Regions from separate parts of the Delftia sp. HK171 genome, predicted to be linked through region 3. Evidence: predicted binding sites of a transcription regulator. Region 3 holds the regulator's gene; each other region holds the start of a gene.
The links. The regulator FNR, encoded in region 3, switches genes on or off when oxygen is low (the NO sensors DNR and NnrR bind a similar motif). The targets are predictions, from matches to a motif close to TTGATNNNNATCAA.
Positions count from the first base shown of each region.

Region 1 (9,480 bases), 2.9 Mb from region 3:
ATCTGCCCATGTACATGATCATCACCACCACGTTTGCCACGTGGTTCGGCTCGGAGATCGTGCTCGGCGTGCCCGCCAAGTTCATCGAGGGCGGCCTGCGCGGCGTGGTCGAAGACCCGTTCGGCGCTGGCATGTGCCTGATCCTGGTGGGCCTGTTCTTCGCGGGCAAGCTGTACCGCATGACGCTGCTGACCATCAGCGACTACTACCGCCACCGCTATGGCCGGTCCATCGAGATCGTCTGCTCGCTGATCATCATGCTCAGCTACCTGGGCTGGGTCTCGGCCCAGGTCACGGCCCTGGGCCTGGTGTTCAACCTGCTGTCGGGCGGCACGGTCAGCATTCCCGTGGGCATGGCCATCGGCGTGGTGTCCATCCTGGCCTATACGCTGTTCGGCGGCATGTGGTCGGTGGCGGTGACGGACTTCCTGCAGATGATCATCCTGGTCGTCGGCCTGGTGGTGCTGGCCTGGTTTGCCAGCGACATGGCTGGCGGTGCCGGCAAGGTCATCGACCTGGCCGTGAGCCGCGATCTGTTCCAGTTCTGGCCCGAGCCCAGCTGGCATGAAATCCTCTTCTTCTTTGGCGCGGCCATCACCATGATGCTGGGCTCCATTCCCCAGCAGGACGTGTTCCAGCGCGTGATGTCGGCCCACAGCGAGAAGGCCGCCACGCGCGGCACCGTCATCGGTGGCTCGGCCTATATCTGCTTCGCCTTCGTACCCATGTTCCTCGTGGCCAGCGCGCTGATCATCATGCCGCAGGAGGCTGCGGAACTGCTCAAGCAGGACCCGCAGAAGGTGCTGCCCACCCTGGTCATGGACAAGATGCCCTTCGTCATGCAGGTGCTGTTCTTCGGCGCGCTGCTGTCGGCCATCAAGTCCTGTGCCTCGGCCACGTTGCTGGCGCCCAGCGTGACCTTCACCGAGAACATCTGGCGCCAGTTCCGCACCCAGGCCAGCGACCGGGAAATGCTGCTGGCCATGCGCATCAGCGTGCTCGTCTTCAGCATCTGCGTGCTGGCCTACTCGATCAAGATGGAAGGAACGCCCATCTATGAGCTGGTCTCCAGCGCCTACCAAGTGCCGCTGGTCGGCGCCTTCGTGCCCCTGGTCTTCGGGCTGTACTGGAAGCGCGCCACCACGCAGGGCGCCATTTGCGCCGTGGCACTGGGCATTGGCGTGTGGGTGGTCTTCATGGCCACTCCTGCTTTGCACGAGGCATTTCCGCAGCAATTGGCGGGCCTGCTGGCGGCTGTGACGGGGATGGTGGCCGGGTCACTGGCACCGCAGTGGCTGGCCAATCGCAGCGCAGACATTCTTGAATTCAGCCCCGAAAGGTAAGCGCTGCTGTTCATCATTTGCAAAAACAATTGATGACAATCATCAATAGTTATTAACTATATAGTCGGCAGCTGGGATTGTGGAGGTCCCGGAATGCTGACTTGGGTGGTGTGAAGCACAGGTCGTGACAGTACGGCGGACCTCCGAATAGCAAACGCTTGGGAGGAAGCACCGTCATGAAAACACTCAAACTGATTGCGAGGGCTCGCCGGCTGAAGCTGCGGCCTGTCGCTGGCGTCCGGTTCCGATGGAGTTGGCTTGGAGGCGCCTTGCTTGTGCCAGCCCTGTGCGGCCAGGTGGCAATGGCTGCGCCGAGGATCCCGGTCGCTCCGGTCATTGTCTGGAGCGAGGACTTCGAAAACCCGCAGACACCCCCCATCGGCACGGAGGGGCGGGATCTGCTGGCCTACCAGGGCGCGGACCCTGCGGGGCAGACGTACACCGCCGACCCCCTGTACCGGATGAGCGCCAACCAGTGCAATGGCATAGTGACGTCCTTCAGCCAGGCTCCAGGTTCGACGGTGATGATTGCGGCCTGCTCGGACCATGGCAATTGGAACAACCTGCAGCAGATGGCCGAGGTCGCCGGGCGCTATCAGGGCCAGAGTGCGGCGGCTGCACGCAACAATCACGTCATGGCAATGCTTACAGCGAATGGGACCTTTCCTGCTGGCGCAATTGCCTTTCGCACCGCCACCAATATTGCACAAAGTGCCAGCAGCAGATTCCTCACGGCCCGTACCGATGTGGTGGCGACCTTCTGCTCGTCGGGATTTGTTGCCCCGCTACTGCGTTTTTCCCTGATCAATGACGCTGGTACGGAGCTGCCCATCTCCACGAACGCGATCAATCCATGCGTGGGTGGACAGTCATTCAATACAACACCTATCGGTATTGCCGGCACCCAGACCGCTGTGGCCCAGACGGTGACTTCTCCGGGAGCACTGCTCTTCAGCGGGACCTCTGTCGGGTTTGTTCTGCACAACGACCAGACCAGCTCCATGGGCAACGATTCGTCGATCGACAACGCGCAGATCATCGATGTCACGCCGCAGCTGGACAAGGCCTTCTCGCCTGCCAGCATCCAACTCGGCCAGGTCTCCCGGCTGACCATGACCATCACCAATACGACCGATCTGCTGCGCAAGCGAGGCTGGTCGTTTACCGACAACCTGCCGGCAGGACTGGTCGTCGAGGGCAATGCCAGCAGCACCTGCCCCGGCACGACCGTGCAGGCTGCAGCAGGCGGCAGCACCGTGACCGTGTCCAACGGAGACCTGGCCCAGGGCGCCGCCTTCTGCGAGGTGAGCCTCGACGTGCGTCCGACCGCGACAGGCAGCTTCACCAACGGTCCTTCCAACCTCAGTCTTATTGGCCTGAACCAGCCGGCCACACTGGCTGTGCTGGCGGTTGCGCCAGCGGCCGACATGCAGGCCACCTCCATCACGCTTCCCACGACCATGACGGTGGGCGTGCCGGTGTCCGGCAGTTTCAGCTGCACCAATGCCGGCCCCAGTGCGGCGACGGCGGCTTCGTGCGTGATCTCCGGCCTGCCAGCCGGGGCGACCACGTCCTGCACGCCCAGCGTCCCCACGGCCTCGCCATTGGCATCGGGCGGCAGCATCGCCTGCACAGTGCAGTTCACGCCCACCACAACGGGCACCATCGCGGCCTTGGTGACGGCGAGCAGCAGCACGGTGGATCCGGTGCCGGCCAACAACACCAAGGCCCACCCCTTCAACCCCGTGGAGCGGGCCGACATGCAGGCCACCAGCGTCACGCTGCCGGCCACCGCCAACGTGGGTGTTCCCGTGAAGGGATCGTTCGTCTGCACGAATGCCGGCCCCAATGCGGCGGCCTTTGCCAATTGCTCCATCGCAGGGCTGCCGGCAGGTGCCAGCACCTCATGCACGCCTGCGGTGCCGACTGGCGCGCCGCTGGCCTCGGGTGCCAGCATTTCCTGCACGGTGAGCTTCACGCCCACCACGCAGGGCAGCCTGACAGCCACCGTGACGGCGGTCAGTGGAACCACGGACCCGGAGCCGGCCAACAATTCGCGTGACCAGGAGTTGGTGGTTGCTGCCGCATTGACGCCGGAGCCGGTCCCCGCCACCGGGGTGCCTGCCCTGGTGCTGATGGGCCTTGCCGTCATGCTGGCCGGTATGGGGATGCAGCGGCGCCGGGCACGGCGCTGAACATGGACGCGGCAGGCGCCCCGGCAGCGGGGCTTGCCGGCACCGCCCTGATGGAATGCCAGTCCGCGCGACTGGCATTTTGCATTTCGGGCCATCAGGTACCGACTGATGCATGCGGCTTGCGGCTCTCCGGCCTGGGCCTTTGGGGGCAAGGCAGCCGCAGTATCGGGCGGATGCCTATAATCGAAAGTTTTGCATCTTCTCTCGTATAAGCATTAGCGCCATGCCTATTTATGCATACAAGTGTGGCTCCTGCGGTCATGCCAAGGACGTGCTGCGGAAAATCTCGGACGCTCCGCTGACGACCTGCCCGGCCTGTGGTGCCGAGGCCTTTTCCAAGCAGCTGACGGCTGCCGGCTTCCAGCTCAAGGGCTCGGGCTGGTACGCGACCGACTTCAAGAACAGCGGCAGCAAGAGCGCCGCCACGCCGGCTCCAGCGGCAGACACCCAGGCCTCGGATACATCTGCCGCACCTGCGGCAACTGCGCCTGCTGCGGCCCCCGCATCTGCTCCCGCACCCTCCACGGGCCATTAATCAAGGCTTGCATTTCTCATGTCCGCTCTGCGCAAATGGCTGTTCGCCGGCCTGCTGGTGATTGTTCCTCTGGTGATCACGCTGGGCGTGCTCAACTGGATCATCGGCACGCTGGACCAGACGCTGGCCATCCTGCCCGAGGCCTGGCATCCGGACCGGCTGCTGGGTTTCCACATTCCCGGCTTCGGCGTGGTGCTCACGCTGCTGATCCTGCTGGTGGTTGGCGCTGCGGCCAGCAACTTCATCGGCCGCAAGCTTGTCTCCTGGGGCGATGCGGTGGTCAGCCGCATTCCCGTGGTGCGCTCCATCTATTCCAGCGTCAAGCAGGTGTCCGACACCGTCTTCTCGGACAGTGGCAATGCGTTTCGCACCGCCGTGCTGGTGCAGTGGCCGCGCGAAGGCGTCTGGACCGTGGCCTTCGTCACCGGCTCGCCCAGCGGAGAGGTCGCCGCCTATCTGCGTGACGAATACCTGAGCGTCTTCGTGCCGACAACGCCGAACCCGACGGGCGGCTATTTCGTCATCGTTCGCAAGAGCGATTGCATCGAGCTGGAAATGAGCGTGGATGCCGCGCTCAAGTACATTGTTTCGATGGGCGTGGTGACTCCTCCGGATCTCACACTGCCCGCGGAATCCAAATAACAAACTGTCGCGCCCATCCCGGGCGCAGGAAGCTTTTCATCATGGCCATGCGCTCCCATTACTGCGGTCTAGTGACCGAAGCCCTGATGGGCGAAACCGTTACCCTGTGCGGCTGGGTGAACCGTCGCCGCGACCATGGCGGCGTGATCTTCATCGACCTGCGCGACCGCGAAGGCTATGTGCAGGTGGTCTGCGACCCCGACCGTGCCGAGATGTTCAAGACTGCCGAAGGCCTGCGCAACGAGTTCTGCGTGCAGGTCAAGGGCCTGGTGCGCGCACGTCCCGAAGGCACGACCAACGACAAGCTCAAGAGCGGCCAGATCGAAGTGCTGTGCCACGAGCTGAACGTGCTCAACGCCTCGGTCACGCCCCCGTTCCAGCTGGATGACGAGAACCTGTCCGAGACCGTGCGCCTGACCAACCGCGTGCTGGACCTGCGCCGCCCCTACATGCAGCGCAACATGATGCTGCGCTACCGCACGGCCATCCAGGTGCGCAACTTCCTGGACAAGGAAGGCTTCATCGACATCGAAACGCCCATGCTGGGCAAGAGCACGCCCGAAGGCGCGCGCGACTACCTGGTGCCCAGCCGCGTGCACGATGGCGAGTTCTTCGCCCTGCCGCAGTCGCCCCAGCTGTACAAGCAGATGCTGATGGTGGCCGGCTACGACCGCTACTACCAGATCACCAAGTGCTTCCGCGACGAAGACCTGCGCGCCGACCGCCAGCCCGAGTTCACGCAGATCGACTGCGAGACCTCGTTCCTGGGCGAAGAGGAAATCCGCGCCATCTTCCAGCGCATGATCACCGAGGTCTTCAAGACCCAGCTGGACGTGGATCTGGGCGAGTTCCCGATGATGACGTACCAGGATGCGGCCTTCCGCTTCGGCTCGGACAAGCCCGACCTGCGCGTCAAGCTCGAGTTCACCGAACTGACCGAAGTCATGAAGGACGTGGACTTCAAGGTGTTCTCCACCCCCGCCACGACCAAGGGCGGCCGCGTGGTCGCGCTGCGCGTGCCCGGCGGCTCGCAGATCTCGCGCGGCGAGATCGACCAGTACACCGAATTCGTCAAGATCTACGGCGCCAAGGGCCTGGCCTGGATCAAGGTCAACGAAGTGGCCAAGGGCCGCGATGGCCTGCAGTCTCCCATCGTCAAGAACCTGCATGACGCGGCCATTGCAGAGATCCTCAAGCGCACGGGCGCACAGGACGGCGACCTCATCTTCTTCGGCGCCGACAAGGAAAAGATCGTCAACGACTCCATCGGCGCGCTGCGCCTGAAGGTGGGCCACAGCGAATTCGGCAAGGCCAACGGCCTGTTCGAGAACCGCTGGGCGCCGCTGTGGGTGGTGGACTTCCCCATGTTCGAGCACGACGAGGAAAACGACCGCTGGGCGGCCGTGCACCATCCCTTCACCTCGCCCAAGGACGGCCACGAGGAACTCATGGTCACCGACCCGGCCAACTGCCTGGCCAAGGCCTACGACATGGTCCTGAACGGCTGGGAGCTGGGTGGCGGCTCGGTGCGTATCCACCGCGCCGACGTGCAGAGCAAGGTGTTTGACGCGCTCAAGATCTCGCCCGAAGACGCTCGCGCCAAGTTCGGCTACCTGCTGGACGCGCTGCAGTACGGCGCGCCCCCGCACGGTGGCCTGGCCTTTGGCCTGGACCGCCTGATCACGCTGATGACGGGTGCCGACTCCATCCGTGACGTGATCGCCTTCCCCAAGACCCAGCGTGCCCAGGACCTGCTGACCCAGGCGCCTTCGCCCGTGGACGAAAAGCAGCTGCGCGAGCTGCACATCCGCCTGCGCAACCCGCTGGCGGCCACCCAGGGCTGAGGACCGGGCCTGGCGGCTTGATACGGACGGCAGAAGCTGGCAAAGCTTCTGCCGTTTTTCTTTTTGCGGAGAGCTTTCATGCGTTTTCAAGGCATTGCATCGCTGGCGCTGGCTGTGCTGGCAGGGCTGGGCCTGTCCGGCTGCGGGGAAAAGAAGACCGAGCTGGGGCAGGGCGGCTCGGAGATCACCGGCTCCGCCGGGCCCCTGGGCGCGAACAATGGCTCGCGCGAACTCGTGCGCTGCGACGCGCCCGTGGCCACGCTGGCCCTGGCCGAGAATCCCAACGGCTACGTCATGGGGTCGGGCTACCAGCTGCCTGCCTCGCCCGTGCCGCTGATCAAGCTGCTGGCCCAGCAAAGCGGCTGCTTTCGTGTGGTGGATCGGGGCGCGGGCCTGCGCGGCACGGTGCAGGAGCAGGACCTGAAGAACGCCGGCGTGCTGCGCGAGAGCTCCACGGTGCGCAAGGGCCGTGGCTATGAGGCGCAATACACGCTGACGCCCAGCCTGACCTTCAGCGAGCAGGACGCGGGCCGGGGCCTGGCCGGCGTGGTTGCCATGATTCCGGTGCTGCGGGACATCGCGGGGCTGGCCGGCATGGTCGAGCAGGTCAAGTTCAAGGAGGCGCAGACCGCGCTGCTGCTGTCGGACAACGAAACCACCGAGCAGGTGGCCGCTGCCACGGGCGCCGCCCGCACCACCGATCTGGGCGTGGGCGGCATGGTGCTGGGCCGCCTGGGCGCGGCGGGCGCGGGCTGGAGCAATACCAACGAGGGCAAGGTCATCGCCGCCGCCTTTCTGGATGCGCACAACCAGCTCGTGCATCAGGTGCGCGCGCTGCAGGCCAAGGAGCTGCCACCGCCCGTGGCGACCAAAGCGGTCCAGGGCAAGGGCTGATGCCTGCCATGCCAGGCTACAAGATCCCTGAATCGGTGCTGGTCGTCATCTACCGCGATGACGGGCAGGTGCTGCTGATGCGCCGCACGGCACCGGCGCCTGAGGGCGGGGAGTTCTGGCAGTCGGTGACGGGCAGCAAGGACCATGAAGGCGAGTCCTGGCGCGAGACCGCAGTGCGCGAGGTGCGGGAAGAAACCGGCATCGATCCCGAGGCGCCCGGCTGCCTGCTGCAGGACTGGGCGCTGGAGAACATCTACACCATCTACCCGGCCTGGCAGCACCGCTATGCGCCCGGTGTATGGCACAACCGCGAGAGGGTTTTCGGCCTGCGGATTCCGTCCTACACCCCTGTGTTCTTGAATCCGAGGGAACATACCGCATCTGCTTGGCATCATTGGCATGACGCTGCCGAGCGCTGCTACTCCCCGTCCAATGCGGAAGCCATCCTGATGCTGCCGCGATTCGCTTCACTGGAGCTGGACTGATCCCGATCCCTGTGTTCCTGACCGCCTATGACTGACAACGTGAAATCCTCCCACGAGGTGGACCCCGGCCCGTCCATACTGCGCGTCGCGACCTACAACATCCACAAGGGCGTGCAAGGCATGGGTCCCGTGCGCCGCCTTGAGATCCACAACCTGGGACACGCTGTGGAGCAGCTCGATGCCGACATCGTCTGCCTGCAGGAAGTGCGCAAGATGAACCACAAGGAGGCCGCCTACTTCGAGCGCTGGCCCCAGGTGTCGCAGGCGGAGTATCTGGCTCCCCTGGGATACGAGGCCGTCTACCGCACCAATGCCTACACGCGCCATGGCGAGCATGGCAACGCGCTGCTCACCCGCTGGCCCGTGGTGGGCCACCAGCACGAGGACATCTCAGACCACCGCTTCGAGCAGCGGGGCCTGCTGCATGTGGAGGTGGAAGTGCAGAACCGGCGCGTGCACACCATCGTGGTGCACCTGGGCCTGATCCCCGGCAGCCGCGTGCGCCAGGTCTCACAGCTCAAGCGCTTCATCGAGCGCGAGGTGCCGCCCGGCGCGCCCGTGGTGGTGGCTGGCGACTTCAACGACTGGGGTGGCCAGATCAAGCGCATGCTCGGCGGTTTCGGCCTGTACGAATACGACGAATTGCCCAGCGTGCCCACCTATCCCTCGCGCCTGCCGCTGGCCCAGCTGGACCATGTCTACGTGCGCGGCCTCACCCCGCTGGGACTGCATGTGCCCAAGGGACGCATCTGGTGGCGCATGTCCGACCATCTGCCGCTGATTGCCGAATTCCGCCTCTAGCCCCGGGTTCTGTCACACAAGCCATTCTTTTGCTATTGAAATGATAGCTTTCAGCGCGGGCAGAACCTGCGTTTGGGTGGAAAATCCCTTGCGTGCCATGCCGCGGGTTTCGCTGTTACCATGCCAGCCATGTTCAGAGAACTCGTCGACATGAAACAAGACAGCCAGGCCGAGGGCACCCCCGTCTCGGTCAAGATCCGCGAACGGTTGAAGCAGGCGCAAAAGCGCTTTCATGCGAACGACAACATCTCCGAATTCATCGAGCCCGGTGAACTCGAGCTGTTGCTCGACGAAGTCCAGGACAAGATGCAGGGCGTGCTCGACAGCATGGTCATCGACACCACGCACGACCACAACACGCGCGCCACGGCGCGCCGCGTGGCCAAGATGTATGTCAACGAGGTGTTCCGCGGCCGCTATGTGGCGCAGCCCGCCATCACCGAGTTCCCCAACGCCGAGCACCTCAACGAGCTGATGATCGTCGGCCCGATCACGGTGCGCAGCGCCTGCAGCCACCATCTGTGCCCGGTGATCGGCAAGATCTGGATCGGCGTGCTGCCCAACAAGAACACCAATGTCATCGGCCTGTCCAAGTACGCGCGGCTGGTGGACTGGATCATGGGCCGCCCCCAGATCCAGGAAGAGGCCATCATCCAGCTGGCCGACCTGATCCTCGACAAGACCCGCCCCGACGGCCTGGCCGTGGTCATGGAGGCTTCGCACTTCTGCATGTCCTGGCGC
Region 1 covers NZ_CP018101.1:5,759,812-5,769,291, reverse strand. The annotation lists gene BO996_RS25795 (sodium:solute symporter family protein) at 1-1,343, shown strand, start outside; gene BO996_RS25790 (DUF7933 domain-containing protein) at 1,520-3,538, shown strand; gene BO996_RS25785 (FmdB family zinc ribbon protein) at 3,762-4,073, shown strand; gene BO996_RS25780 (DUF502 domain-containing protein) at 4,092-4,715, shown strand; gene aspS (aspartate--tRNA ligase) at 4,757-6,559, shown strand; gene BO996_RS25770 (CsgG/HfaB family protein) at 6,638-7,453, shown strand; gene nudB (dihydroneopterin triphosphate diphosphatase) at 7,462-7,938, shown strand; gene BO996_RS25760 (endonuclease/exonuclease/phosphatase family protein) at 7,966-8,739, shown strand; gene folE (GTP cyclohydrolase I) at 8,869-9,480, shown strand, end outside.
Region 1: the regulator FNR is predicted to act here: its motif matches at 1,376-1,389, upstream of BO996_RS25790 (DUF7933 domain-containing protein).

Region 2 (9,480 bases), 1.3 Mb from region 3:
CGTGAAGCGGATGCGGCCGCGATACATGGTGAACAGCCAGTTGAAGATCTTGGCGCCCGTCGGGATCGAGATGATCATCGTCGTGATGCCGAAGAAGGTGTTCACGCTGGCGCCGGAGCCCATGGTGAAGAAGTGGTGCAGCCAGACCAGGTAGGACAGGATGGTGATACACACCGTCGCGTACACCATGGAGGTGTAGCCGAACAGGCGCTTGCGGCTGAAGGTGGAGACGATCTCCGAGAAGATGCCGAAGCAGGGCAGGATCAGGATGTAGACCTCGGGGTGGCCCCAGATCCAGATCAGGTTCACGTACAGCATGGGGTTGCCGCCCAGCTCGTTCGTGAAGAAGTTCGTGCCGACGTAGCGGTCCAGCGACATCAGCACCAGGGCTGCGGTCAGGATGGGGAACGAGGCCACGATCAGCGCGTTGGTGCACAGGGCGGTCCAGGTGAAGACGGGCATCTTCATCAGGTTCATGCCGGGTGCGCGCATCTTGATGATGGTCACGATCAGGTTGATGCCTGACAGCGTGGTGCCGACGCCGGCCACCTGCAATCCCCAGATGTAGTAGTCAAGCCCGACCCCGGGGTTCTGCGCCCCCAGGTTGGACAGTGCCAGCCAGCCGGAGGTGGAGAACTCGCCCAGGAACAGCGAGATCATCACCAGCACGGCGCCGCCTGTGGTCATCCAGAAGCTGAAGTTGTTCAGGAACGGGAAGGACACGTCGCGGGCGCCGATCTGCAGCGGCACCAGATAGTTCATCAGGCCGGTCACGAAGGGCATGGCCACGAAGAAGATCATGATCACGCCGTGGGCCGTGAAGATCTGGTCGTAGTGGTGCGGAGGCAGGTAGCCCAGGTTGTCGCCGAAGGCCATGGCCTGCTGCAGGCGCATCATCAGCGCGTCGGCAAAGCCGCGCAGCAGCATGACCAGACCGAGGATCATGTACATGATGCCGATCTTCTTGTGGTCGATGCTGCACAGCCAGTCGCGCCACAGCGGGCCCCACAGGCGGAACTTGGTGAGCAGGCCCAGCACGGCAAGGCCGCCGAGCACCACGGCGATGAAGGTCGCCAGCACGATGGGCTCATGCGCCATCGGGATGGAGTCCCAAGTGATGCGTCCCAGCAGCCAGTGGGCCTGTGCCGGGGAGGTATGTTCAGACATATCGAGTCTCTTAGGTCGTGATGGGAGCGGGCGGCGGTCTGGCCGTCGTCCGCGTCCGCTAACTGCTTATTGCTGCGCAGCGGCTGCGGAGCCGTCGCGCTGGTCCAGGAAGGCCACGACGCGGTCGGCGTTTTGCACCGTGCACACATCCTGGGGCAGGTTCATGCCCACGGCCTTGAGATAGGCTTCGCCGCCGGCAGCGTCGATGGCCATCATGTGATGCATGCACATCTTGCCTTCTTCGACACAGCGGTTGAGCACCTTGTCGTACAGGCCTTCGTCCACCGTGGCGAAGCGCTCGACCGGGTTGCGCTCGCTGGGCTTGACCAGGTTCAGGTAGGTATCGCGCGTCAGGGCCTTGCCTTCGGACTTGGCCTTGGCAACCCACTGATCGAACTCTTCGTTGCTCAGGCCATGGAACTTGAACGTCATGCCCGAGAAGCCGGCGCCGCTGTAGTGCGATGCCAGGCCGTGGAACACGCCGGGCTTGTTGATCACGGCGTTCAGCTCGGTCTGCATGCCGGGCATGGCATAGATCATGCCGGCCAGGTCAGGCACGTAGAAGGAGTTCATCGTCGAGGTGGCGGTCAGCTTGAAGTGGATGGGACGATCCACGGGAGCGGCCAGCTCGTTGACGGTGGCGATGCCTTTTTCAGGGATGAAGAACAGCCACTTCCAGTCCATGGCCACGACCTGCACCTCCAGCGGCTTGACATCGGTGCTCAGCGGCTTGGTGGCCGAGACGCGGTCCAGCGGACGGTAGGGGTCCAGCTTGTGGGTGCTGATCCAGGTGATGGCGCCCAGCGCGATGATGATCATCAGCGGCACGGACCAGATCACCAGCTCCAGCGTGGTGGAGTGGTGCCATTCGGGGTCGTAGTGGGCCTCGGTGTTCGACTGGCGGTATTTCCAGGCGAAAAGCAGCGTGAGGATGATCACCGGGATGATGATGATCAGCATCAGCAAGGTGGCCGTGACCACCAAGTTGCCTTGCTGCGCGGCGATGTCGCCGGCGGGGTTGAGCACGACGGCTTTGCTGCAGCCAGTGAGACTGGCTGTCAAAGCGGCCGCGGTGAGCCACGCAGGCCCACGGAGTTCCTTGATTTTTAGCATGCTAGGGGCGCAACAAGAGCGCGTTTACATAGAAACGCGGATTACAAGATCCGGGCAAATGTATTACGAAGTATAAATTTGTCCATTGGACATTTTGTCCAACGTCAAGGAGAAGCCGGGAACTTTCTGCTACCTGGGCGGGTGCACGGCAGGCGCCTGGCGGTCCGGAGGCCGCATTTTCGCGTCGCGCGCAGCAGGACAAACACCGAGGCCGGTCGAGGTGGAAACCGCCTTGCGCCAGATCAAGCGAGGGCGTAGAACAGAGCTGTCAGTGAGACGAGACAAGGAGCATCCATCTATGAGCGGCCTCGACACAACTGCAAGCTTCCCCGGCGGAAGCTATGAGAGCAAAGAATCTCTGTCCCGCGCCGACACCCACGAAGATGTCACGCCCAACGAAATCGCCGTCGGCGTGATCATCGGGCGATCCTCGGAGTACTTCGACTTCTTCGTGTTCGGCATCGCCTGCGTGCTGGTCTTCCCGGCACTGCTGTTTCCCTACCTTTCCAAGCTCGACGGCACGCTGATGTCGTTCGCCATCTTCTCGCTGGCTTTCGTAGCCCGGCCGCTGGGCACGGCGCTGTCCATGGCGGTGCAGCGGCGCTGGGGGCGGGCGACCAAGCTGACGCTGGCGCTGTTTCTGCTGGGCGTGTGCACCGTGGGCATGGCCTTCCTGCCCAGCTACCAGCAGGCGGGGGTGAATGCCATCATCGTGCTGGCGCTGCTGCGCATAGGCCAGGGCATTGCGCTGGGCGGCTCGTGGGACGGCCTGCCGTCGCTGCTGGCCATGTCGGCGCCCAAGAACCGGCGGGGCTGGTATTCGATGATGGGCCAGTTGGGCGCGCCGCTGGGCTTCGTGCTCGCGGCAGGGCTGTTTGCCTTCATCTACGCCCATGTGGGAGCCGACGAGTTCCTCAGCTGGGGCTGGCGCTATCCCTTCTGCGTGGCCTTTGCCATCAACGTCGTGGCACTGTTTGCCCGGCTGCGCCTGGTCGTGGGGCAGTCCTACACCGAACTGCTGCAGCAGCGTGAGCTGGAGCCCATGGGCGTGCTGCCGCTGATGCGCGACGAGGGACGCAACGTGGTGATCGGCGCGTTTGCCGCCCTGGCCAGCTTTGCGCTGTTCCACCTGGTGACCATCTTCCCGCTTTCCTGGATCTCGCTGTATTCGGACCAGTCGGTGACCCATGTGCTCGGGGTGCAGATCGTGGGCGCCTTCTGTGCGGCTGCCGCCATCATGGTCTCGGGTTGGCTGGCCGACCGTGTGGGCCGGCGCAACACGCTGGGCACAATGGCCTGCCTGATCGGCATCTTCAGCTTCCTTGCGCCCTGGCTGTTGGGCAGCGGAACGATGGGGAACAACGTGTTCATCATCGTCGGCTTCATCCTGCTGGGCCTGTCCTATGGCCAGGCGGCCGGCACGGTGACGTCCAACTTCCCCTCACGCTATCGCTACACGGGTGCCGCGTTGTCCTCGGACATGGCCTGGCTGGTGGGCGCGGCATTCGCTCCGCTGGTGGCCCTGGGCGTGTCCTCGCGCTTCGGACTGGTGGCGCTGGGGATCTATCTGCTGTCGGGTGCGCTGTGCACGCTGGCGGCGCTGGGCATCAACCGCGCCATCGAGACGCGCGACTGAACGGGTTCTTGCAAGCCAAAGGCCGGCTCTGCCGGCCTTTTTCGTTGTGACTTCGCCTCAGGGGTTTTCACCGTAGCGCTGCTTGAAGTCGAATTCGAGCCTGTCGCAGTCCTGCACCGATTCAAACTGCTGCGTCTTGCGCTCGGCCTCTGGCCGCGCGGTTTCCTTGCGGCAGATCTTGATGGTTTCGCGCTCCACCCAGCGCGCCTCGCCTTCGGGCGTGGATAGCAACTGGCCAGCCAGCATGAGCACAGCGAAGAAGGCCACGGGCAGGCCGATGAGCCAGGGCACGATGCGGCTTTTTGGCGGCTTGGGCGATTTCGGCGGTGTTGGCGGTTTGGCCGGATCGGATCCGTTGGCGCTGGCAGCGGGGGGCGGTTCGCTGGAATGGGGCTCGGGTGTCTGTGGTTGCGCCATGGTGTGCTTGCTGTGGTTCCGGCTGGCGATTATCCAGGGCGCCCATCGCGCGCTGTCTGAGCGGGATCAGGGAACGGCGAGATCGCCTGTGCTAGCCATCTCCCCCATCTCCTGCACCAGCCATTTCTCCAGCGCAAGAATGTCGGCCCTGCGGCCCGGATGGGGCGCCACCCACAGCTGCAGGCGCCGCGGACCGGCCAGTCGCGCGCCGCTGTTGCGCGCGCATGTCAGCGATCCGGTCAGTGACGGGTTGGAGATCGTGCTCAAGGGCGGGCAGATGGGAGGAGACGCCTTCTTTGGCCAGGTGCGTGATGGAGGCCAGGCAGGGCTCGCTGCCGCAACCATGGGGCAAACCTATAATGCGCGTTGGTCCCGACGGGACACCCTCCCACCAGGGACAGCGCCCCGCGTGCGCGCTCCGAACTCCTAGACACCATGAGCACACCCACTTTCACCGTTGCCGACATTCGCAAGAGCTTTCTGGACTTTTTCGCATCCAAGGGCCACACCATCGTGGAGTCGAGCCCCCTGGTGCCCGGCAACGATCCGACGCTGATGTTCACCAACTCGGGCATGGTCCAGTTCAAGGACGTGTTCCTGGGCACCGACAAGCGCCCCTACAAGCGCGCCACCTCGGTGCAGACCTGCCTGCGCGCAGGCGGCAAGCACAACGATCTGGAAAACGTGGGCTACACGGCCCGCCACCACACCTTCTTCGAGATGCTGGGCAACTGGTCCTTCGGCGACTACTTCAAGCGCGAGTCGCTCAAGTGGGCCTGGGAGCTGCTGACCGAGGTCTACAAGCTGCCCAAGGAACGCCTGCTGGCCACGGTCTACGCCGAGGACGACGAGGCCTACGACATCTGGACCAAGGAAATCGGCCTGCCGCCCGAGCGCGTGATCCGCATCGGCGACAACAAGGGCGGCCGCTACAAGAGCGACAACTTCTGGATGATGGCCGACACCGGCCCCTGCGGCCCCTGCTCGGAAATCTTCTACGACCACGGCGCGCACGTGGCCGGCGGCCCTCCGGGCAGCCCTGACGAAGACGGCGACCGCTTCATCGAAATCTGGAACAACGTGTTCATGCAGTTCGACATGGACGAGCAGGGCAACGTCAAGCCGCTGCCCGCGCCCTGCGTGGACACCGGCATGGGCCTGGAGCGCCTGGCCGCCATCCTGCAGCATGTGCACAGCAACTACGAGATCGACCTGTTCCAGGCGCTGATCAAGGCTGCTGCGCGCGAGACGCACATCGCCGACATCGAGACCCCCTCGCTCAAGGTGATCGCCGACCACATCCGCGCCACCGCCTTCCTGGTGGCTGACGGCGTGATCCCCTCCAACGAAGGCCGCGGCTACGTGCAGCGCCGCATCGTGCGCCGCGCCATCCGCCACGGCTACAAGCTGGGCCAGAAGACCCCGTTCTTCCACAAGCTGGTCAAGGACCTGGTTGCCGTGATGGGCGATGCCTATCCCAAGATCCGCGAGCAGGAAGCGCGCATCACCGAAGTGCTGCGGGTCGAGGAAGAGCGCTTCTTCGAGACCCTGGCCAACGGCATGGAAATCCTGGACGCGGCGCTGGCCGGTGGCGCCAAGGTGCTGCCCGGCGACGTGGCCTTCAAGCTGCACGACACCTACGGCTTCCCCCTGGACCTGACCAACGACGTCTGCCGCGAGCGCGGCCTGAGCGTGGACGAGGCGGGCTTCCAGACCGCCATGGAAGAGCAGAAGAACAAGGCCCGCGCAGCAGGCAAGTTCAAGATGGACCGCGCCCTGGAATACACGGGCGATGCCAACGCCTTCACGGGCTACCAGAAGCTGGCCGAGGCCGCCAAGGTGGTGGCACTGTATGCCGAAGGCAGCGCCGTGCAGGAACTCAAGGCCGGCCAGAGCGGCGTGGTCGTGCTCGACACCACGCCTTTCTACGCCGAGTCCGGCGGCCAGGTGGGCGACCAGGGTGTGATCAGCACCACGGGCGCACGCTTTGCGGTCGAGGACACGCTCAAGATCAAGGCCGATGTGTTCGGCCACCATGGCGTGCTGGAGTCCGGCAGCCTCAAGGTGGGCGATGCCGTGCAGGCCGAGGTGGACACGCAGCTGCGTGCCGCCACCATGCGCAACCACTCGGTCACGCACATCATGCACAAGGCCCTGCGCGAAGTGCTGGGTGACCACGTGCAGCAAAAGGGCTCGCTGGTCAACGCCGAGCGCACGCGCTTCGACTTTGCCCATAACCAGCCCGTGACCGCTGAAGAGATCCGCGAGATCGAACGCCGCGTGAACGCCGAAATCCTGGCCAACACGCCCACCGATGCGCGCGTGATGGACATCGAATCGGCCAAGGCCACGGGCGCCATGATGCTGTTCGGCGAGAAGTACGGCGACTCCGTGCGCGTGCTGGACATCGGCAGCAGCCGCGAGCTGTGCGGCGGCACCCACGTGCAGCGCACGGGCGACATCGGCCTGTTCAAGGTGGTGGGCGAAGGCGGCGTGGCCGCTGGCGTGCGCCGCATCGAGGCGGTGACCGGCGAGAACGCGCTGGCCTACCTGCAATCGCTGGAATCCACGGTGGACCAGGCCGCCGCCGCGCTGAAGGCGCCGACGGCCGAACTGAACACCCGCATCGGCGGTGCGCTGGAGCAGATCCGCGCGCTGGAGAAGGAAGTGGCTGCGCTCAAGGGCAAGCTCGCTTCCAGCCAGGGCGACGAGCTGGCCGGCCAGGCCGTCGACGTCAAGGGCATCAAGGTGCTGGCCGCCAGGCTGGAAGGCGCCGACGCCAAGACCCTGCGCGACACCATGGACAAGCTCAAGGACAAGCTGGGCGCCGCAGCCATCGTGCTGGCCGCCGTCGATGGCGACAAGGTGCAACTGGCCGCAGGCGTGACCAAGGCCGAGACCTCGCGCATCAAGGCTGGCGATCTGGTGAACTTCGTGGCCAGCCAGGTCGGCGGCAAGGGCGGCGGCAAGCCCGACATGGCCATGGCCGGCGGCACGGACGCTTCGGGCCTGCCCGCGGCGCTGGCCGGTGTGCAGGCCTGGGTGGCAGAGCGCGTCTGACCCAGCTGCGCGGCAGATGATTCCTGCTGCCCCTTCTTCGGGACGCCCCGGTGGACTCCACCGGGGCGTCTTGCCGTGGGCGCTGCGTATGACCTACATGGCCTGGGTGATGGGCGTGCTGGCGCAATCGGCCGCTGCCGCCGCGCAAAGCGTGGTCTTCATCAACCCCGGCCGTTCCGACGAGCGCTACTGGACCACGGTCAGCGAGGCCATGCAGGACGCGGCCAATAGCCTGGGTATGCAGCTGCAGGTCCGCTATGCCCAGCGCGACCACCTGCGCCCCATCGAGATTGCGCGCCAGATTGCCGCCTTGCCCAAGGCGCAGCGGCCCCGCTACGTGATGTTTACCAACGACTACAGCGTGGCGCCGGAAATCCTGCGCACGCTGGAGGCCGCAGGCATCGACAGCTTCATGGCCTTCAGCGGCGTGCCAGAGACATTGCGCGGCCAGACCGGCGTGGCGCGGGAGCGCTATCGCCACTGGCTGGGCAGCCTGGAGCCGGGCGCCGAGGAGGCCGGCTACCTGACCGCCAAGTCACTGTTCGCCGCTGCGCGGGCATCGGGCCAGGCGCGTGCGGCCGATGGCCGGCTGCACATGGTGGCCATTGCCGGGGACCGCTCCACGCCCTCCTCGGTGGAGCGCAATGCCGGCATGCGCCGCGCGGCGGCCGAGGCCAGCGACGTGGTGCTGCAGCAGGAAGTCTTTGGCGAATGGCGCCGCGAACGCGCCGAGCAGCAGGCGGCCGTGCTGTTCCAGCGCTATCCCGAGGTGCGCCTGGTCTGGGCGGGCAACGACGAGATGGCCTTTGGCGCCATGCAGGCCTGGCGCGCGCGGGGCGGCTCGCCGGGGCGTGACGCCTTCTTCAGCGCCATCAATTCATCGGCCGCCGCCATGACGGCGCTGCGCACGGGCGAGCTGTCGGCACTGGCGGGCGGCCATTTCCTGACCGGCGCCTGGGCCCTGGTCATGCTCTACGACCATGCGCACGGCACCGATTTCGCCTCCGAAGGGCTGGAGCAGGTGCGGCCCATGTTCACGCTGCTTGACAAGTCCCAGATCGACCGCTACGAGCACAGGATCAGCGCGCCGCTGGCCCCTCTGGACTTTCGCAGCTACAGCAAGCACCTCAATCCCCGGCTGCGGCGCTACGGATTCGAGCTCAAGCACCTGCTGCGCTGAGCGCCTCCCATGCCCCGCTTCCGCTCGATTGCCTCTTTGCTGATCCTGCGCATCATGCTGCTGGCCGTGGCCTGCATGCTGGTGTTTGGCGGCGCCCACGCCTGGTGGGAGTACCGCAAGGGGCAGCAGGAGTTTCGCCGCTCCATGGAGACGCTGGTGGCCAACAGCATGATCTCGCTGTCCGCCGCGCTGTGGGACATCGAGCCGGCCCTGGTGCGCGAGCAGGTGCAGTGGCTGGGCAAGCTGCCCCTGGTGGGACATGTGCAGCTGCGCGTCACCTCCACGGGCGAGATGTACGAGGCGGGCGAGCCCAGGGATGGCCGCGCGCCCGCCGTGTCCATGCTCATTCCGGCACCGCGTCACAGCCAGTCCAGCCTGCCGCTGGGCGAACTGCAGGTCTGGGAGAACCAGGGCCACTACCTGGAGGTGCTGCGCGACTCCACGCTGCGCGTGCTGCTGGGCTATGCGCTGTTCACGGCCCTGGTCTGCCTGATGGTGGCCTGGGTAATGCGCAGGGAGCTGCGCCAGCCGCTGCAGCAGATTGCGGGCTTTGCGGCCAGCCTCAAGCCCAATGAGTTGTCGAGGCCCTTGGTGCTGGAGCGGGCGCGGCGCGGGCAGCGCGACGAGATCGACATGGTGGTGCAGGGCTTTGGCCAGTTGCAGCATGACCTGCGCGGCCACATCGAGCATCTGGACCTGCTGGTGGCCCAGCGCACGGCCCAGCTGGAGGAGCTGGTGGAAGAGGTCAAGCGCATGTCGCTGACCGATGCGCTGACCGGATGCCTCAACCGCCGCGCCATGGACGAGCGCCTGGCCTCCGAGGTCGCCCAGGGCCAGCGCCTGGGTGCGGCCCTGAGCGTGATGTTCGTGGACGTGGACCGCTTCAAGCAGGTCAATGACAGGCACG
Region 2 covers NZ_CP018101.1:4,196,564-4,206,043, reverse strand. The annotation lists gene cyoB (cytochrome o ubiquinol oxidase subunit I) at 1-1,167, opposite strand, end outside; gene cyoA (ubiquinol oxidase subunit II) at 1,234-2,280, opposite strand; gene BO996_RS18905 (MFS transporter) at 2,579-3,916, shown strand; gene BO996_RS18900 (hypothetical protein) at 3,974-4,207, opposite strand; gene BO996_RS18895 (hypothetical protein) at 4,400-4,600, opposite strand; gene alaS (alanine--tRNA ligase) at 4,769-7,393, shown strand; gene BO996_RS18885 (ABC transporter substrate-binding protein) at 7,482-8,573, shown strand; gene BO996_RS18880 (GGDEF domain-containing protein) at 8,583-9,480, shown strand, end outside.
Region 2: the regulator FNR is predicted to act here: its motif matches at 2,375-2,388, upstream of cyoA (ubiquinol oxidase subunit II).

Region 3 (9,480 bases):
ATCTCGGGCCGTTCGGTGAAGGTGGCCGTGCCTGCCGTCGTGGCCCACGCCTGAGCGTCTAGGAGCATTACTCATGTCCGATCACAACAATAGCGCTCCCAAGAGCTTTTCCCACGAGAAGGTGGAAACCAACAATTTCCTGCTGATCGTGCTGACCCTGCTGGTGGTCGCCGTCGGCGGCATGGTGGAAATCGTTCCGCTGTTCTTCCAGAAGTCGACCACGGAAGCGGTGGCGGGCCTCAAGCCCTACACGCCGCTGCAGCTGATGGGCCGCGACGTCTATCTGCGCGAGGGCTGCTACAACTGCCACTCGCAGATGATCCGCCCCTTCCGCGCCGAGACCATGCGCTACGGCCACTACTCGGTGGCTGGCGAGTTCGTCTATGACCACCCCTTCCAGTGGGGTTCCAAGCGCACGGGTCCCGACCTGCACCGCGTGGGCGGCAAGTACAGCGACGAATGGCATCGCATCCACCTGAACAACCCGCGCGACGTGGTGCCCGAGTCCAACATGCCTGCCTACACCTGGCTGGAAAAGAACAAGGTGGATGACACCGTGGTCGCCCAGCACATGAGCGCGCTGCGCAAGGTGGGCGTGCCCTACAGCGACGAGGAAATCAGCGGCGCTGCCGAGCAGGTCAAGGGCAAGACGGAAATGGACGCCGTCATCGCCTACCTGCAGATCCTGGGCCGTTCGGTCAAGTAAAGGAGAGCGACATGGACATCACCACCATGCGCATCGTGGCCACGCTGGCCTCGCTGGCCTGCTTCATCGGCATCTGGTGGTGGGCGTTCGCCCGCCGCAACCAGGCCCGTTTCGACGAGGCCGCCCAGCTGCCGTTCGAGCAAGACTGAGTCCCTCCACCAGAACGAGAACTTCCCATGAGCGATTTCGTAAACATCTTCTGGTCGATCTATGTCACGGCGATCACGCTGGGCGGCATCATCGGCTGCCTGCTGCTGCTGTATCTCACCGCACGCAAGAAGGTGGTCCCCTCGGCCGACAACACCACGGGCCACGTCTGGGACGAGGACCTGCGCGAGCTGAACAACCCCATGCCCAAGTGGTGGATGTGGCTGTTCATCATCACCTCGGTGTTCGGCTTCGCCTACCTGGCGGCCTATCCGGGCCTGGGCTCGTTCGCGGGCAAGCTGGGCTGGACGCAGCTGGGCGCCTATGAAAACGAGATGGCCAAGGCCCGCGCGGACCTGGAGCCGCTGTACGCCAAGTTCACGAGCATGAGCACCGAAGACATGGCCAAGGACCCCCAGGCCATGGCCATCGGCGAGCGCCTGTTCATGAACAACTGCGCACAGTGCCACGGCTCGGACGCACGCGGCGGCAAGAGCTTCCCCAACCTGACCGATGGCGACTGGCTGCATGGCGGCACGCCCGAGAAGATCAGGGAAACCATCACGGGTGGCCGCATCGGCATCATGCCGCCCATGGCCGCTGCCGTCGGCACGCCCGACGATGTGCGCAACCTCTCGCACTATGTGCTGAGCCTGTCGGGCAGCCCGCACGACTCGCTCAAGGCCTCGCTGGGCAAGTCCAAGTTCACGGCCTGCGCTGCCTGCCACGGCATGGACGGCAAGGGCAACCAGGCCCTGGGCGCGCCCAACCTGACCGATGACATCTGGCTGCACGGCTGGGGCGAGGCCGCCATCACGGCCATGATCAACAACGGCAAGCACAACGAGATGCCTGCCCAGAAGGACAAGCTGACCGAGGCGCAGATCGCGGTGCTTGCTTCCTATGTCTGGGGCATGTCGCACAAAGACGGCGCAGTCCGTCAGTAAGCACAGGGGCGGCGCTGCGGCGCCGCCTTTTTGCGTTTTGAGTTTTCAGATATTTCAAAAAAACAAAGGAACCCACCATGAAGCCCGAGAGCGGGGATGACACCGGGAAGCCTCCCCGCAAAGTCATTCCGATCACGCCGGCCACGCCTGATCCGGGCGAGCTGGTGTCGATGTTCGAGTCGGAAAAGAAGGTCTACCCGCGCTCCATCAGCGGTGTCTTCGCTCGCTGGCGATGGGCCCTGGTGTTTCTCACCCAACTGGTTTTCTACGGCCTGCCCTGGCTGGAGTGGGGCCAGCGCCAGATGGTGCTGTTCGACCTCGGAACGCGGCGCTTCTATCTCTTCGGGCTGGTGCTGTACCCGCAGGACTTCATCTACCTGGCGGGCCTGCTGATCATCTCGGCGCTGGCATTGTTCCTGTTCACGGCCGTGGCCGGGCGCCTGTGGTGCGGCTTCTCGTGCCCGCAGACGGTCTATACCGAGATCTTCATGTGGGTGGAGCGCAAGGTCGAAGGCGACCGCAGCGCGCGCATGCGGCTGGACAAGAACGGCTGGACCTTCGAGAAGGCCTGGAAGAAGTCGCTCAAGCAGTTGCTGTGGATCGCCATTGCGCTGTGGACCGGCTTCACCTTCGTGGGCTACTTCGTGCCCATCCGCGAGCTGGGCGGCGAACTGCTGGCGCTGCAGGGCAGCTGGCAGATGTTCTGGGTGCTGTTCTACGGCTTTGCCACCTATGGCAACGCGGGCTACATGCGCGAGCAGGTCTGCAAGTACATGTGCCCCTATGCGCGCTTTCAGAGCGCCATGTTCGACCGGGACACCATGATCGTCAGCTACGACACGGGCCGGGGCGAGCCGCGTGCGCCGCGCACCAAGAAGGTGGACTACAAGGCCCAGGGCCTGGGCGACTGCATCGACTGCAAGATGTGCGTGCAGGTCTGCCCGGTGGGCATCGACATCCGCAACGGTCTGCAATACGAATGCATTGGCTGCGGCCTGTGCATAGACGCCTGCAATTCCATCATGGACAAGATGGAGTACCCGCGCGGCCTGATCCGCCTGACCACGCAGAACGCCATGGCCGGCCTGTGGCGGCGTGCCCAGGTGCTGCGCCGCATCTTCCGTCCGCGCGTGCTGATCTACTCGGCCGTGCTGATCGGCTTGAGCGTGGCCATGATCGTGAGCCTGGCGCTGCGCCAGTCGGTCAAGGTGGACGTGATCCGCGACCGCGCCTCGCTGTCGCGCATCGTGGCGGGCGGCAAGCTGGAGAATGTCTACCGCCTGCAGATCATGAATGCCACCGAGCAGGCCCAGCGCTATCGCATCAGCGCCCATGGCCTCGATGGGCTGGAGCTGGCGTCCGAGCAGGAAGTCGAGGTCGGCCCGGCCGAGACGCGCGGCATTGCGGCGCGACTGCAGATTCCCTACGGTTCGGCCGAGCCGGGCTCGCACACCGTATTCTTCGATATCGATGCCGTGCATTCAGGCGCGGGACGCGCGTCCGAAAAGGCCGTCTTCCTGGTGCCCCGGTGATGTTCCTGGCAGGCGCGGCACGGTCCGCGCCTGCCGCCTGAAAGAAAGAGGTTTCCCATGTCTTCCAGTCCCGCAGTTTCCGCGCCCGCGCAGGCTCCCTCGCACCCCGACGCCGGCAAGCCCTGGTGGAGGTTCGGCCATGTCTGGCTGGTGGTGGCCGGCCCGGCGGCCGTGGTGGTCGCTGCCGTGATCACGGCCATCATCGCCATCAATGGCGCCGATCCCGTGATCGACCCCGACTACTACCGCAACGGCATCACGATCAACGAGCGTGCCGATGGCGTGCGCGAAGTGCCCAAGAGCATGGCGCCCGCCGTCACCGGCCGCAACCATGCGGCTACGCCCGCGCACGATCACCCCACGGACCGCTGATCGCCGTGCACCCCTGCAAGAGGCCGCAGTCGCGGCCTTTTTGCATGGCGGATCGCATCTCCGGCATGCGCGACGGGTGAGGGTTTCCTACAGGCGTGCAGGGCGCTGCGGGGCTTGGCGCCATGCGTTGGCGCGGCGCACAATGAAGGCGACCCCTCGACAGCACAAGGAGATCGCTGATGTTGGCCCAACGCTGGATGTGGATTGCCTGGCCTGCCTTTCTGGCAGCCGCCGTGATGGAGATGCTGGTTTTTGCCTTTGTGGACCCGCTGGAGCTGCATTGGCTCGGCGACCTGGGCTGGTCGCGCCAGGGCATCTACACGCTGGCCTTCTTCGCCTTCTGGGGCGTGACCATGCTCTCCAGCCTGATGACCACCATGCTGGGCCGCTCGGCCCGCGATCTCAATGACGGCGTGGTCTCCGAGCCCGACCCGGACCTGGCCATGCAGGGGCTGGGGCGGGACTGAGCGAGAGCCCGCCGCAATGAACAAGGCCCGCTGTCGCGGGCCTTGTTCATTGGCGGATGAATGCTTGCCGCCCTTGCAGCCTCACTGGCACTGCTGGCTGTTGACGATGCGCTTGAGCGCCTCCGTGTCCAGGATGCGCAGATGGCGCTGGCGCACCTCAATGATGTTGTCGTCCGCGAACTTGGAGAAGGTGCGGCTCACCGTCTCCAGCTTCAGGCCCAGGTAGCTGCCGATTTCCTCGCGCGTCATGCGCAGCACCAGTTCGGACTTGGAAAAGCCCCGCGCATGCAGGCGCTGCACCAGGTTGAGCACGAAGGCGGCCAGGCGCTCTTCTGCGCGCATGCTGCCCAGCAGCAGCATCACGCCGTGCTCGCGCACGATCTCGCGGCTCATGACCTTGTGCACATGGTTTTGCAGGGCCGTGACCTCGCGCGACAGGTCTTCCAGCTTGTCGAAGGGCATGACGCAGACTTCGGCGTCTTCCAGCGCGACGGCATCGCAGGTGTGGTGGTCGTTGACGATGCCGTCCAGGCCGATGATCTCGCCGGCCATCTGAAAGCCTGTGACCTGGTCGCGTCCGTCCTCGGTGGCCACGCAGGTCTTGAAGAAGCCGGTGCGGATGGCGTACAGCGAGGTGAATGTCTCGCCGTTGCGAAACAGCAGGCCTCCGCGCTTGACCTTGCGGCGCGTGGCCACGATGTCGTCGATGCGCTGCATCTGCTCGGCATCCAGGCCCATGGGCATGCACAGTTCGCGCAGGTTGCAGTTGGAGCAGGAGGCTTTGATGGTCTGAAGGTTCATGGAGTGATAAACATCAGCGGCACACAGCGTGCCGGCGGTGACCTCGTGGATTGCGATGAGTTGGATCAAATTGTCGCAGCAGTCCCTCAAACAACTCTTGATATGAGTCAAGGACATGACCGATGTGCTGCGGCACAGTCGAGGTATTAGAGGAAAAAACCCATGACCGCTGTCACCCCAGAGCTGCTGCGTCGCTTTGACGTACCGGGGCCCCGATACACCTCGTTCCCTACCGCCGACCGCTTTGTCGAGGCCTTTGGTGCAGAGGACTATATCCTGGCGCTGCAACAACGCAAATCGAGTACCGCAGCGCGTGCCATGCCTTTGTCGCTGTATGTGCACGTGCCCTTTTGCGAGTCGCTTTGCTACTACTGCGCCTGCAACAAGATCGTGACGCGTCACCATGATCGCGCTGCCGTCTACCTGGACTACCTGGCGCGCGAGATGGCCTTGCACACGGCCCATTGCGGCAAGGGCCAGGCCGTCAGCCAGCTGCACCTGGGCGGCGGCACGCCCACCTTCTTCTCCGACGACGAGCTGCGCACGCTGATGGGCCTGTTGCGCGAGCATTTCAAGCTGGAGCCGGGTGGCGAGTACTCCATCGAGGTCGATCCGCGCACCGTCAGCGTCGAGCGCCTGGCCGTGCTCAAGGAGCTGGGCTTCAACCGCCTGAGCTTCGGCGTGCAGGACTTCGACGAGCAGGTGCAGATCGCGGTGCACCGCGTGCAGCCGGCCGAGCAGGTGTTCGAGCTGGTGGCGGCCGCGCGGCAGCTGGGCTTTGCCTCCATCAACGTGGACCTGATCTACGGCCTGCCCAAGCAGACGCCCGAATCCTTCGAGCGCACGCTGGCCCAGGTCAACGCGCTGCGGCCCGACCGCATCGCGCTCTATGCCTATGCCCACCTGCCCGAGCGCTTCAAGCCGCAGCGGCGCATTGCGGCCGAGGATCTGCCCCAGGGGGCCGACAAGCTGGCCATGCTGTCGCGTTCCATCGCCGCGTTCATGGACGGTGGCTATGTCTATGTGGGCATGGACCACTTCGCCCTGCCCGAGGACTCGCTGGCCGTGGCCAAGCGCCAGGGCCGGCTGCACCGCAACTTCCAGGGCTACAGCACCCAGCCCGACTGCGACCTGATTGCGCTGGGCGTGTCGGCCATCGGCAAGGTGGGTGCCAGCTACAGCCAGAACGCCAAGACGCTGGAGGAGTACTACGACGCCATCGACGCCAGCCACCTGCCCGTGGTGCGGGGCCTGGCGCTGTCGCGCGACGACCTGGTGCGCCGCGCCGTCATCATGGCCATCATGTGCCAGGGCGCCGTGCTGTTCGAGCCCATGGAGCAGGCATGGCTGCTGGGCTTTCGCGAGTACTTCGCGCCCGAGATGGCGGCCCTGGAGGACCTGCAGGCCAAGGGCCTGGTGCAGATCAGCGACGAGGGCTTCCAGGTCACGCCCATGGGCTGGTACTTCGTGCGCGGCGTGGCCATGCTGTTTGACCGATATCTGCAGGCGGACAAGAACCGGGCGCGGTTTTCGAGGATCATCTAGGCCCCATGCTGTTGTCGCTCCTCTGGACCGCTTTGATCATGGGGCTCGTCGGCGGGCCCCATTGCCTTGCCATGTGCGCTGCGCCCTGCGGCGTGGTCACGGGCGGGGCGGGGCAGGGCGGCGGCTCGCAGGTGGTGGCCGTGCATGGATTGCAAAGCCGGCTGTGGCTGCGCACGGCGCTGTTCCACGGCGGCCGTCTGGCCGGCTATGCCAGCCTGGGCGCTGCCTCGGCCCTGGCCATGGAAAGCCTGTCCTGGCTCACCAGCCAGACCACGGCGCTGCAGCCGTTCTGGACGCTGACCCATGTCGCCGTGATGGCCTGGGGCCTGGCCATGATGGTGCAGGCCCGCCAGCCCGCCTGGCTGGAGTCAGCCGGCCGCGCTGCCTGGCGGCGCGTGCAGCCCTGGGTGTCGGCGCCGGGCGGCACGCTGGCGGCAGGCTATGCCTGGGCGCTCATGCCTTGCGGACTGCTGTATTCGGCCGTGCTGGTCGCCGCGCTCAGCGGCGGCCCGTTGCAGGGCGCGCTGGCCATGGCGGCCTTTGGCGTGGGCAGCGGCCTGTGGCTGGTGGCCGGCCCCTGGCTGTGGCGGCTGGGCCGGCAGCGCCTGAACGGCCTGCGCGCCGAATGGGGCACGCGCCTGGCCGGCCTGATGCTGGTGGGCGTGGCCGTCTGGGCGCTGTGGATGGACCTGATCTACAAGCCCAACCTCTGGTGCCGTTGAGCAACAGCTGAGGCCAGACTTGGCACCTGGGGTCGCGGATTGGCTGCGAGGCCCTCAGAACTGGAGATAATGCCCGAATCATCGGCTTACATATTGCCGATTCCTTCAGCCTCGGGGCCGTTGCCGCGCGTGAACCATTCCGTCCTCATCGATATCCGAGACCTCCGTCCGGGCATGTTTGTCCAGCTCGATGTTGGGTGGCTGAACCATCCCTTTCCGGTCAGCAGCTTCAAGATCACCTCCAGCGCACAGATCCAGACCCTGAAATCCCTGGGCCTGGAGGTGGTGCGCTGTGTCCCGCACAAAAGCGACACCTGGCCCGCCGAGGTGCGCACCCCGCCGCCGCAGGAGCTGCCGCCCGTCGTGGTGGCCCCCGAGCCTGCACCCACCGAACCTGCGCCAGCACCGCTGCTGCTGTCCGTGCCCGACTGGCGCGGCCGGCTGGAGGACTGCAATGCGCGCTTTCAGAAGGTGGAGCGCGGCTATGTGGCCATAGAGACCACCATCGCCAGCGCGCCCGAGCAGGCGCGCATGCCCACCGAGGCCCTGGTCGATGGCTGCCTGGCCGAACTGGCGGGCCCGCAGGACGTGGCCATTCACCTGCTGTCCGATGGCGTGGGCAGCAGCCAGAGCGTGCATGCCGTCAACGTGACCGTGCTCAGCCTGCTTCTGGGCCGGGCCCTGGGCCTGCAGGAATCGCTGCTGCGCGACCTGGGCCTGGCGGCGCTGCTGCATGACGCGGGCAAGCCCGTGGCCGGTGTCGAAGGCATGCACGGTCTGGCCCTGGAGCCTTCCGTGCCCGACGCCCTGCGCGAGCGCTACGAGCGCCATGTGGGCGAATCCGTGGCCATTGCCATGCGCATGGGCCTGTCGGCCCAGGTCACAACGGCCATCGCCCAGCACCATGAATGGGCCGACGGCACGGGGTTCCCGCTGAGCCTGGTGGCCGAAGACATGGAACTCACGGGCCAGATCCTGGCCCTGGTCAACAGCTACGACCGCCTGTGCAATCCCGGCGATGCACAGACGCCGCATACGCCGCACGAGGCCCTGTCCATGCTGTTCAGCCGGCTGCGCGACAAGTTCGCCGCGCCCGTGCTCAATGGCTTCATCCGCATGATGGGTGTGTTCCCCCCGGGCTCGGTGGTGGAGCTGACCGACGGGCGCCATGCCATGGTCATGTCCGTGAATGCATCACGCCCGCTCAAGCCCTCGGTGATGGTGCACGATGCCGGCGTGCCGGCCGCGCAGGCGCCCGTGCTGGCGCTGGAGCTGTTTCCCGAGCTGGGCATACGCCGGGGAGTGGCGCCCGCGCAACTGCCGCGCGATGCGCTGGACTACCTGTCGCCGCGCCGGCGTGTCTGCTATTACTTTGAACGGGCGGTGGAGTTGGATCCACCGAAGGTGGCGTCTTGAACAAGCAAGCGCTCAACCGCGCCTGGCCCCGCCTGCTGGATGCACTGCAGGAGGCCCTGTGGCTGATCGATGCGCGCACCCTGAAGGTGCTGCGCGCCAACGCCGCCAGCGAATCCGTCACCGGCTATGAGGCCGATGCGGCCCCGGGCCTGCCCGTGCAGGTGCTGGCCGCCACGCCGCAGCAGCAGGCTTTCTGGAGCGATCCCTTCAACTGGCAGGCTGGAGCCCAGTTCATTGCCGAGGTGCGCCGCGCCGATGGTCAGCTGGCGCCCGTGGAGATGCGCGTGCGCGCGCTCGACGGCGAGGTGCTGCTGGTCAGCATGCTGGACCGGCGCGAGCAGGCCTTGCACGAGGCCGAGTTCGAGAGCCTGCTGGGCGAGCTGCGCGCCACGCTGGAGTCCGCGGCCGACGCCATCCTGGTCTGCGATCCCGATGGCCGCATCCGCGCCTTCAACCACCGCTTTGCCACGCTCTGGGGCATTCCCGAGGCGCTGCTGGTGCGCCGCAACGACGTGGCCATCCTCGACCACCTGGCCAGCCAGGTGCGCGATGCCGAATCCTATGCGCGCCAGTTGAAGCTGCTGTCGGCCCAGCCCCTGATGGAGGCGGCCGACGTGCTGGACCTGCGCGACGGGCGCATCCTGGAGCGCCGCGCCGTGCCCCAGCTGCGCCGGGGCCTGCCCATGGGGCGGATCTTTTCCTTTCGCGACATCACGGCCGAGGCCCAGACCCAGGCGGGCCTGGAGCTGGCCGCGCGCGTCTTCGAATCCAGCCTGGACGGCATCTTCATCGCCGACGGCTACATGGATGTGGCCCGCACCAACC
Region 3 covers NZ_CP018101.1:2,848,274-2,857,753, forward strand. The annotation lists gene ccoN (cytochrome-c oxidase, cbb3-type subunit I) at 1-54, shown strand, start outside; gene ccoO (cytochrome-c oxidase, cbb3-type subunit II) at 74-706, shown strand; gene BO996_RS12950 (cbb3-type cytochrome oxidase subunit 3) at 718-855, shown strand; gene ccoP (cytochrome-c oxidase, cbb3-type subunit III) at 883-1,800, shown strand; gene ccoG (cytochrome c oxidase accessory protein CcoG) at 1,878-3,332, shown strand; gene BO996_RS12965 (FixH family protein) at 3,390-3,704, shown strand; gene BO996_RS12970 (hypothetical protein) at 3,884-4,171, shown strand; gene fnr (fumarate/nitrate reduction transcriptional regulator Fnr) at 4,253-4,972, opposite strand; gene hemN (oxygen-independent coproporphyrinogen III oxidase) at 5,135-6,517, shown strand; gene BO996_RS12985 (sulfite exporter TauE/SafE family protein) at 6,523-7,239, shown strand; gene BO996_RS12990 (HD-GYP domain-containing protein) at 7,414-8,655, shown strand; gene BO996_RS12995 (bifunctional diguanylate cyclase/phosphodiesterase) at 8,652-9,480, shown strand, end outside.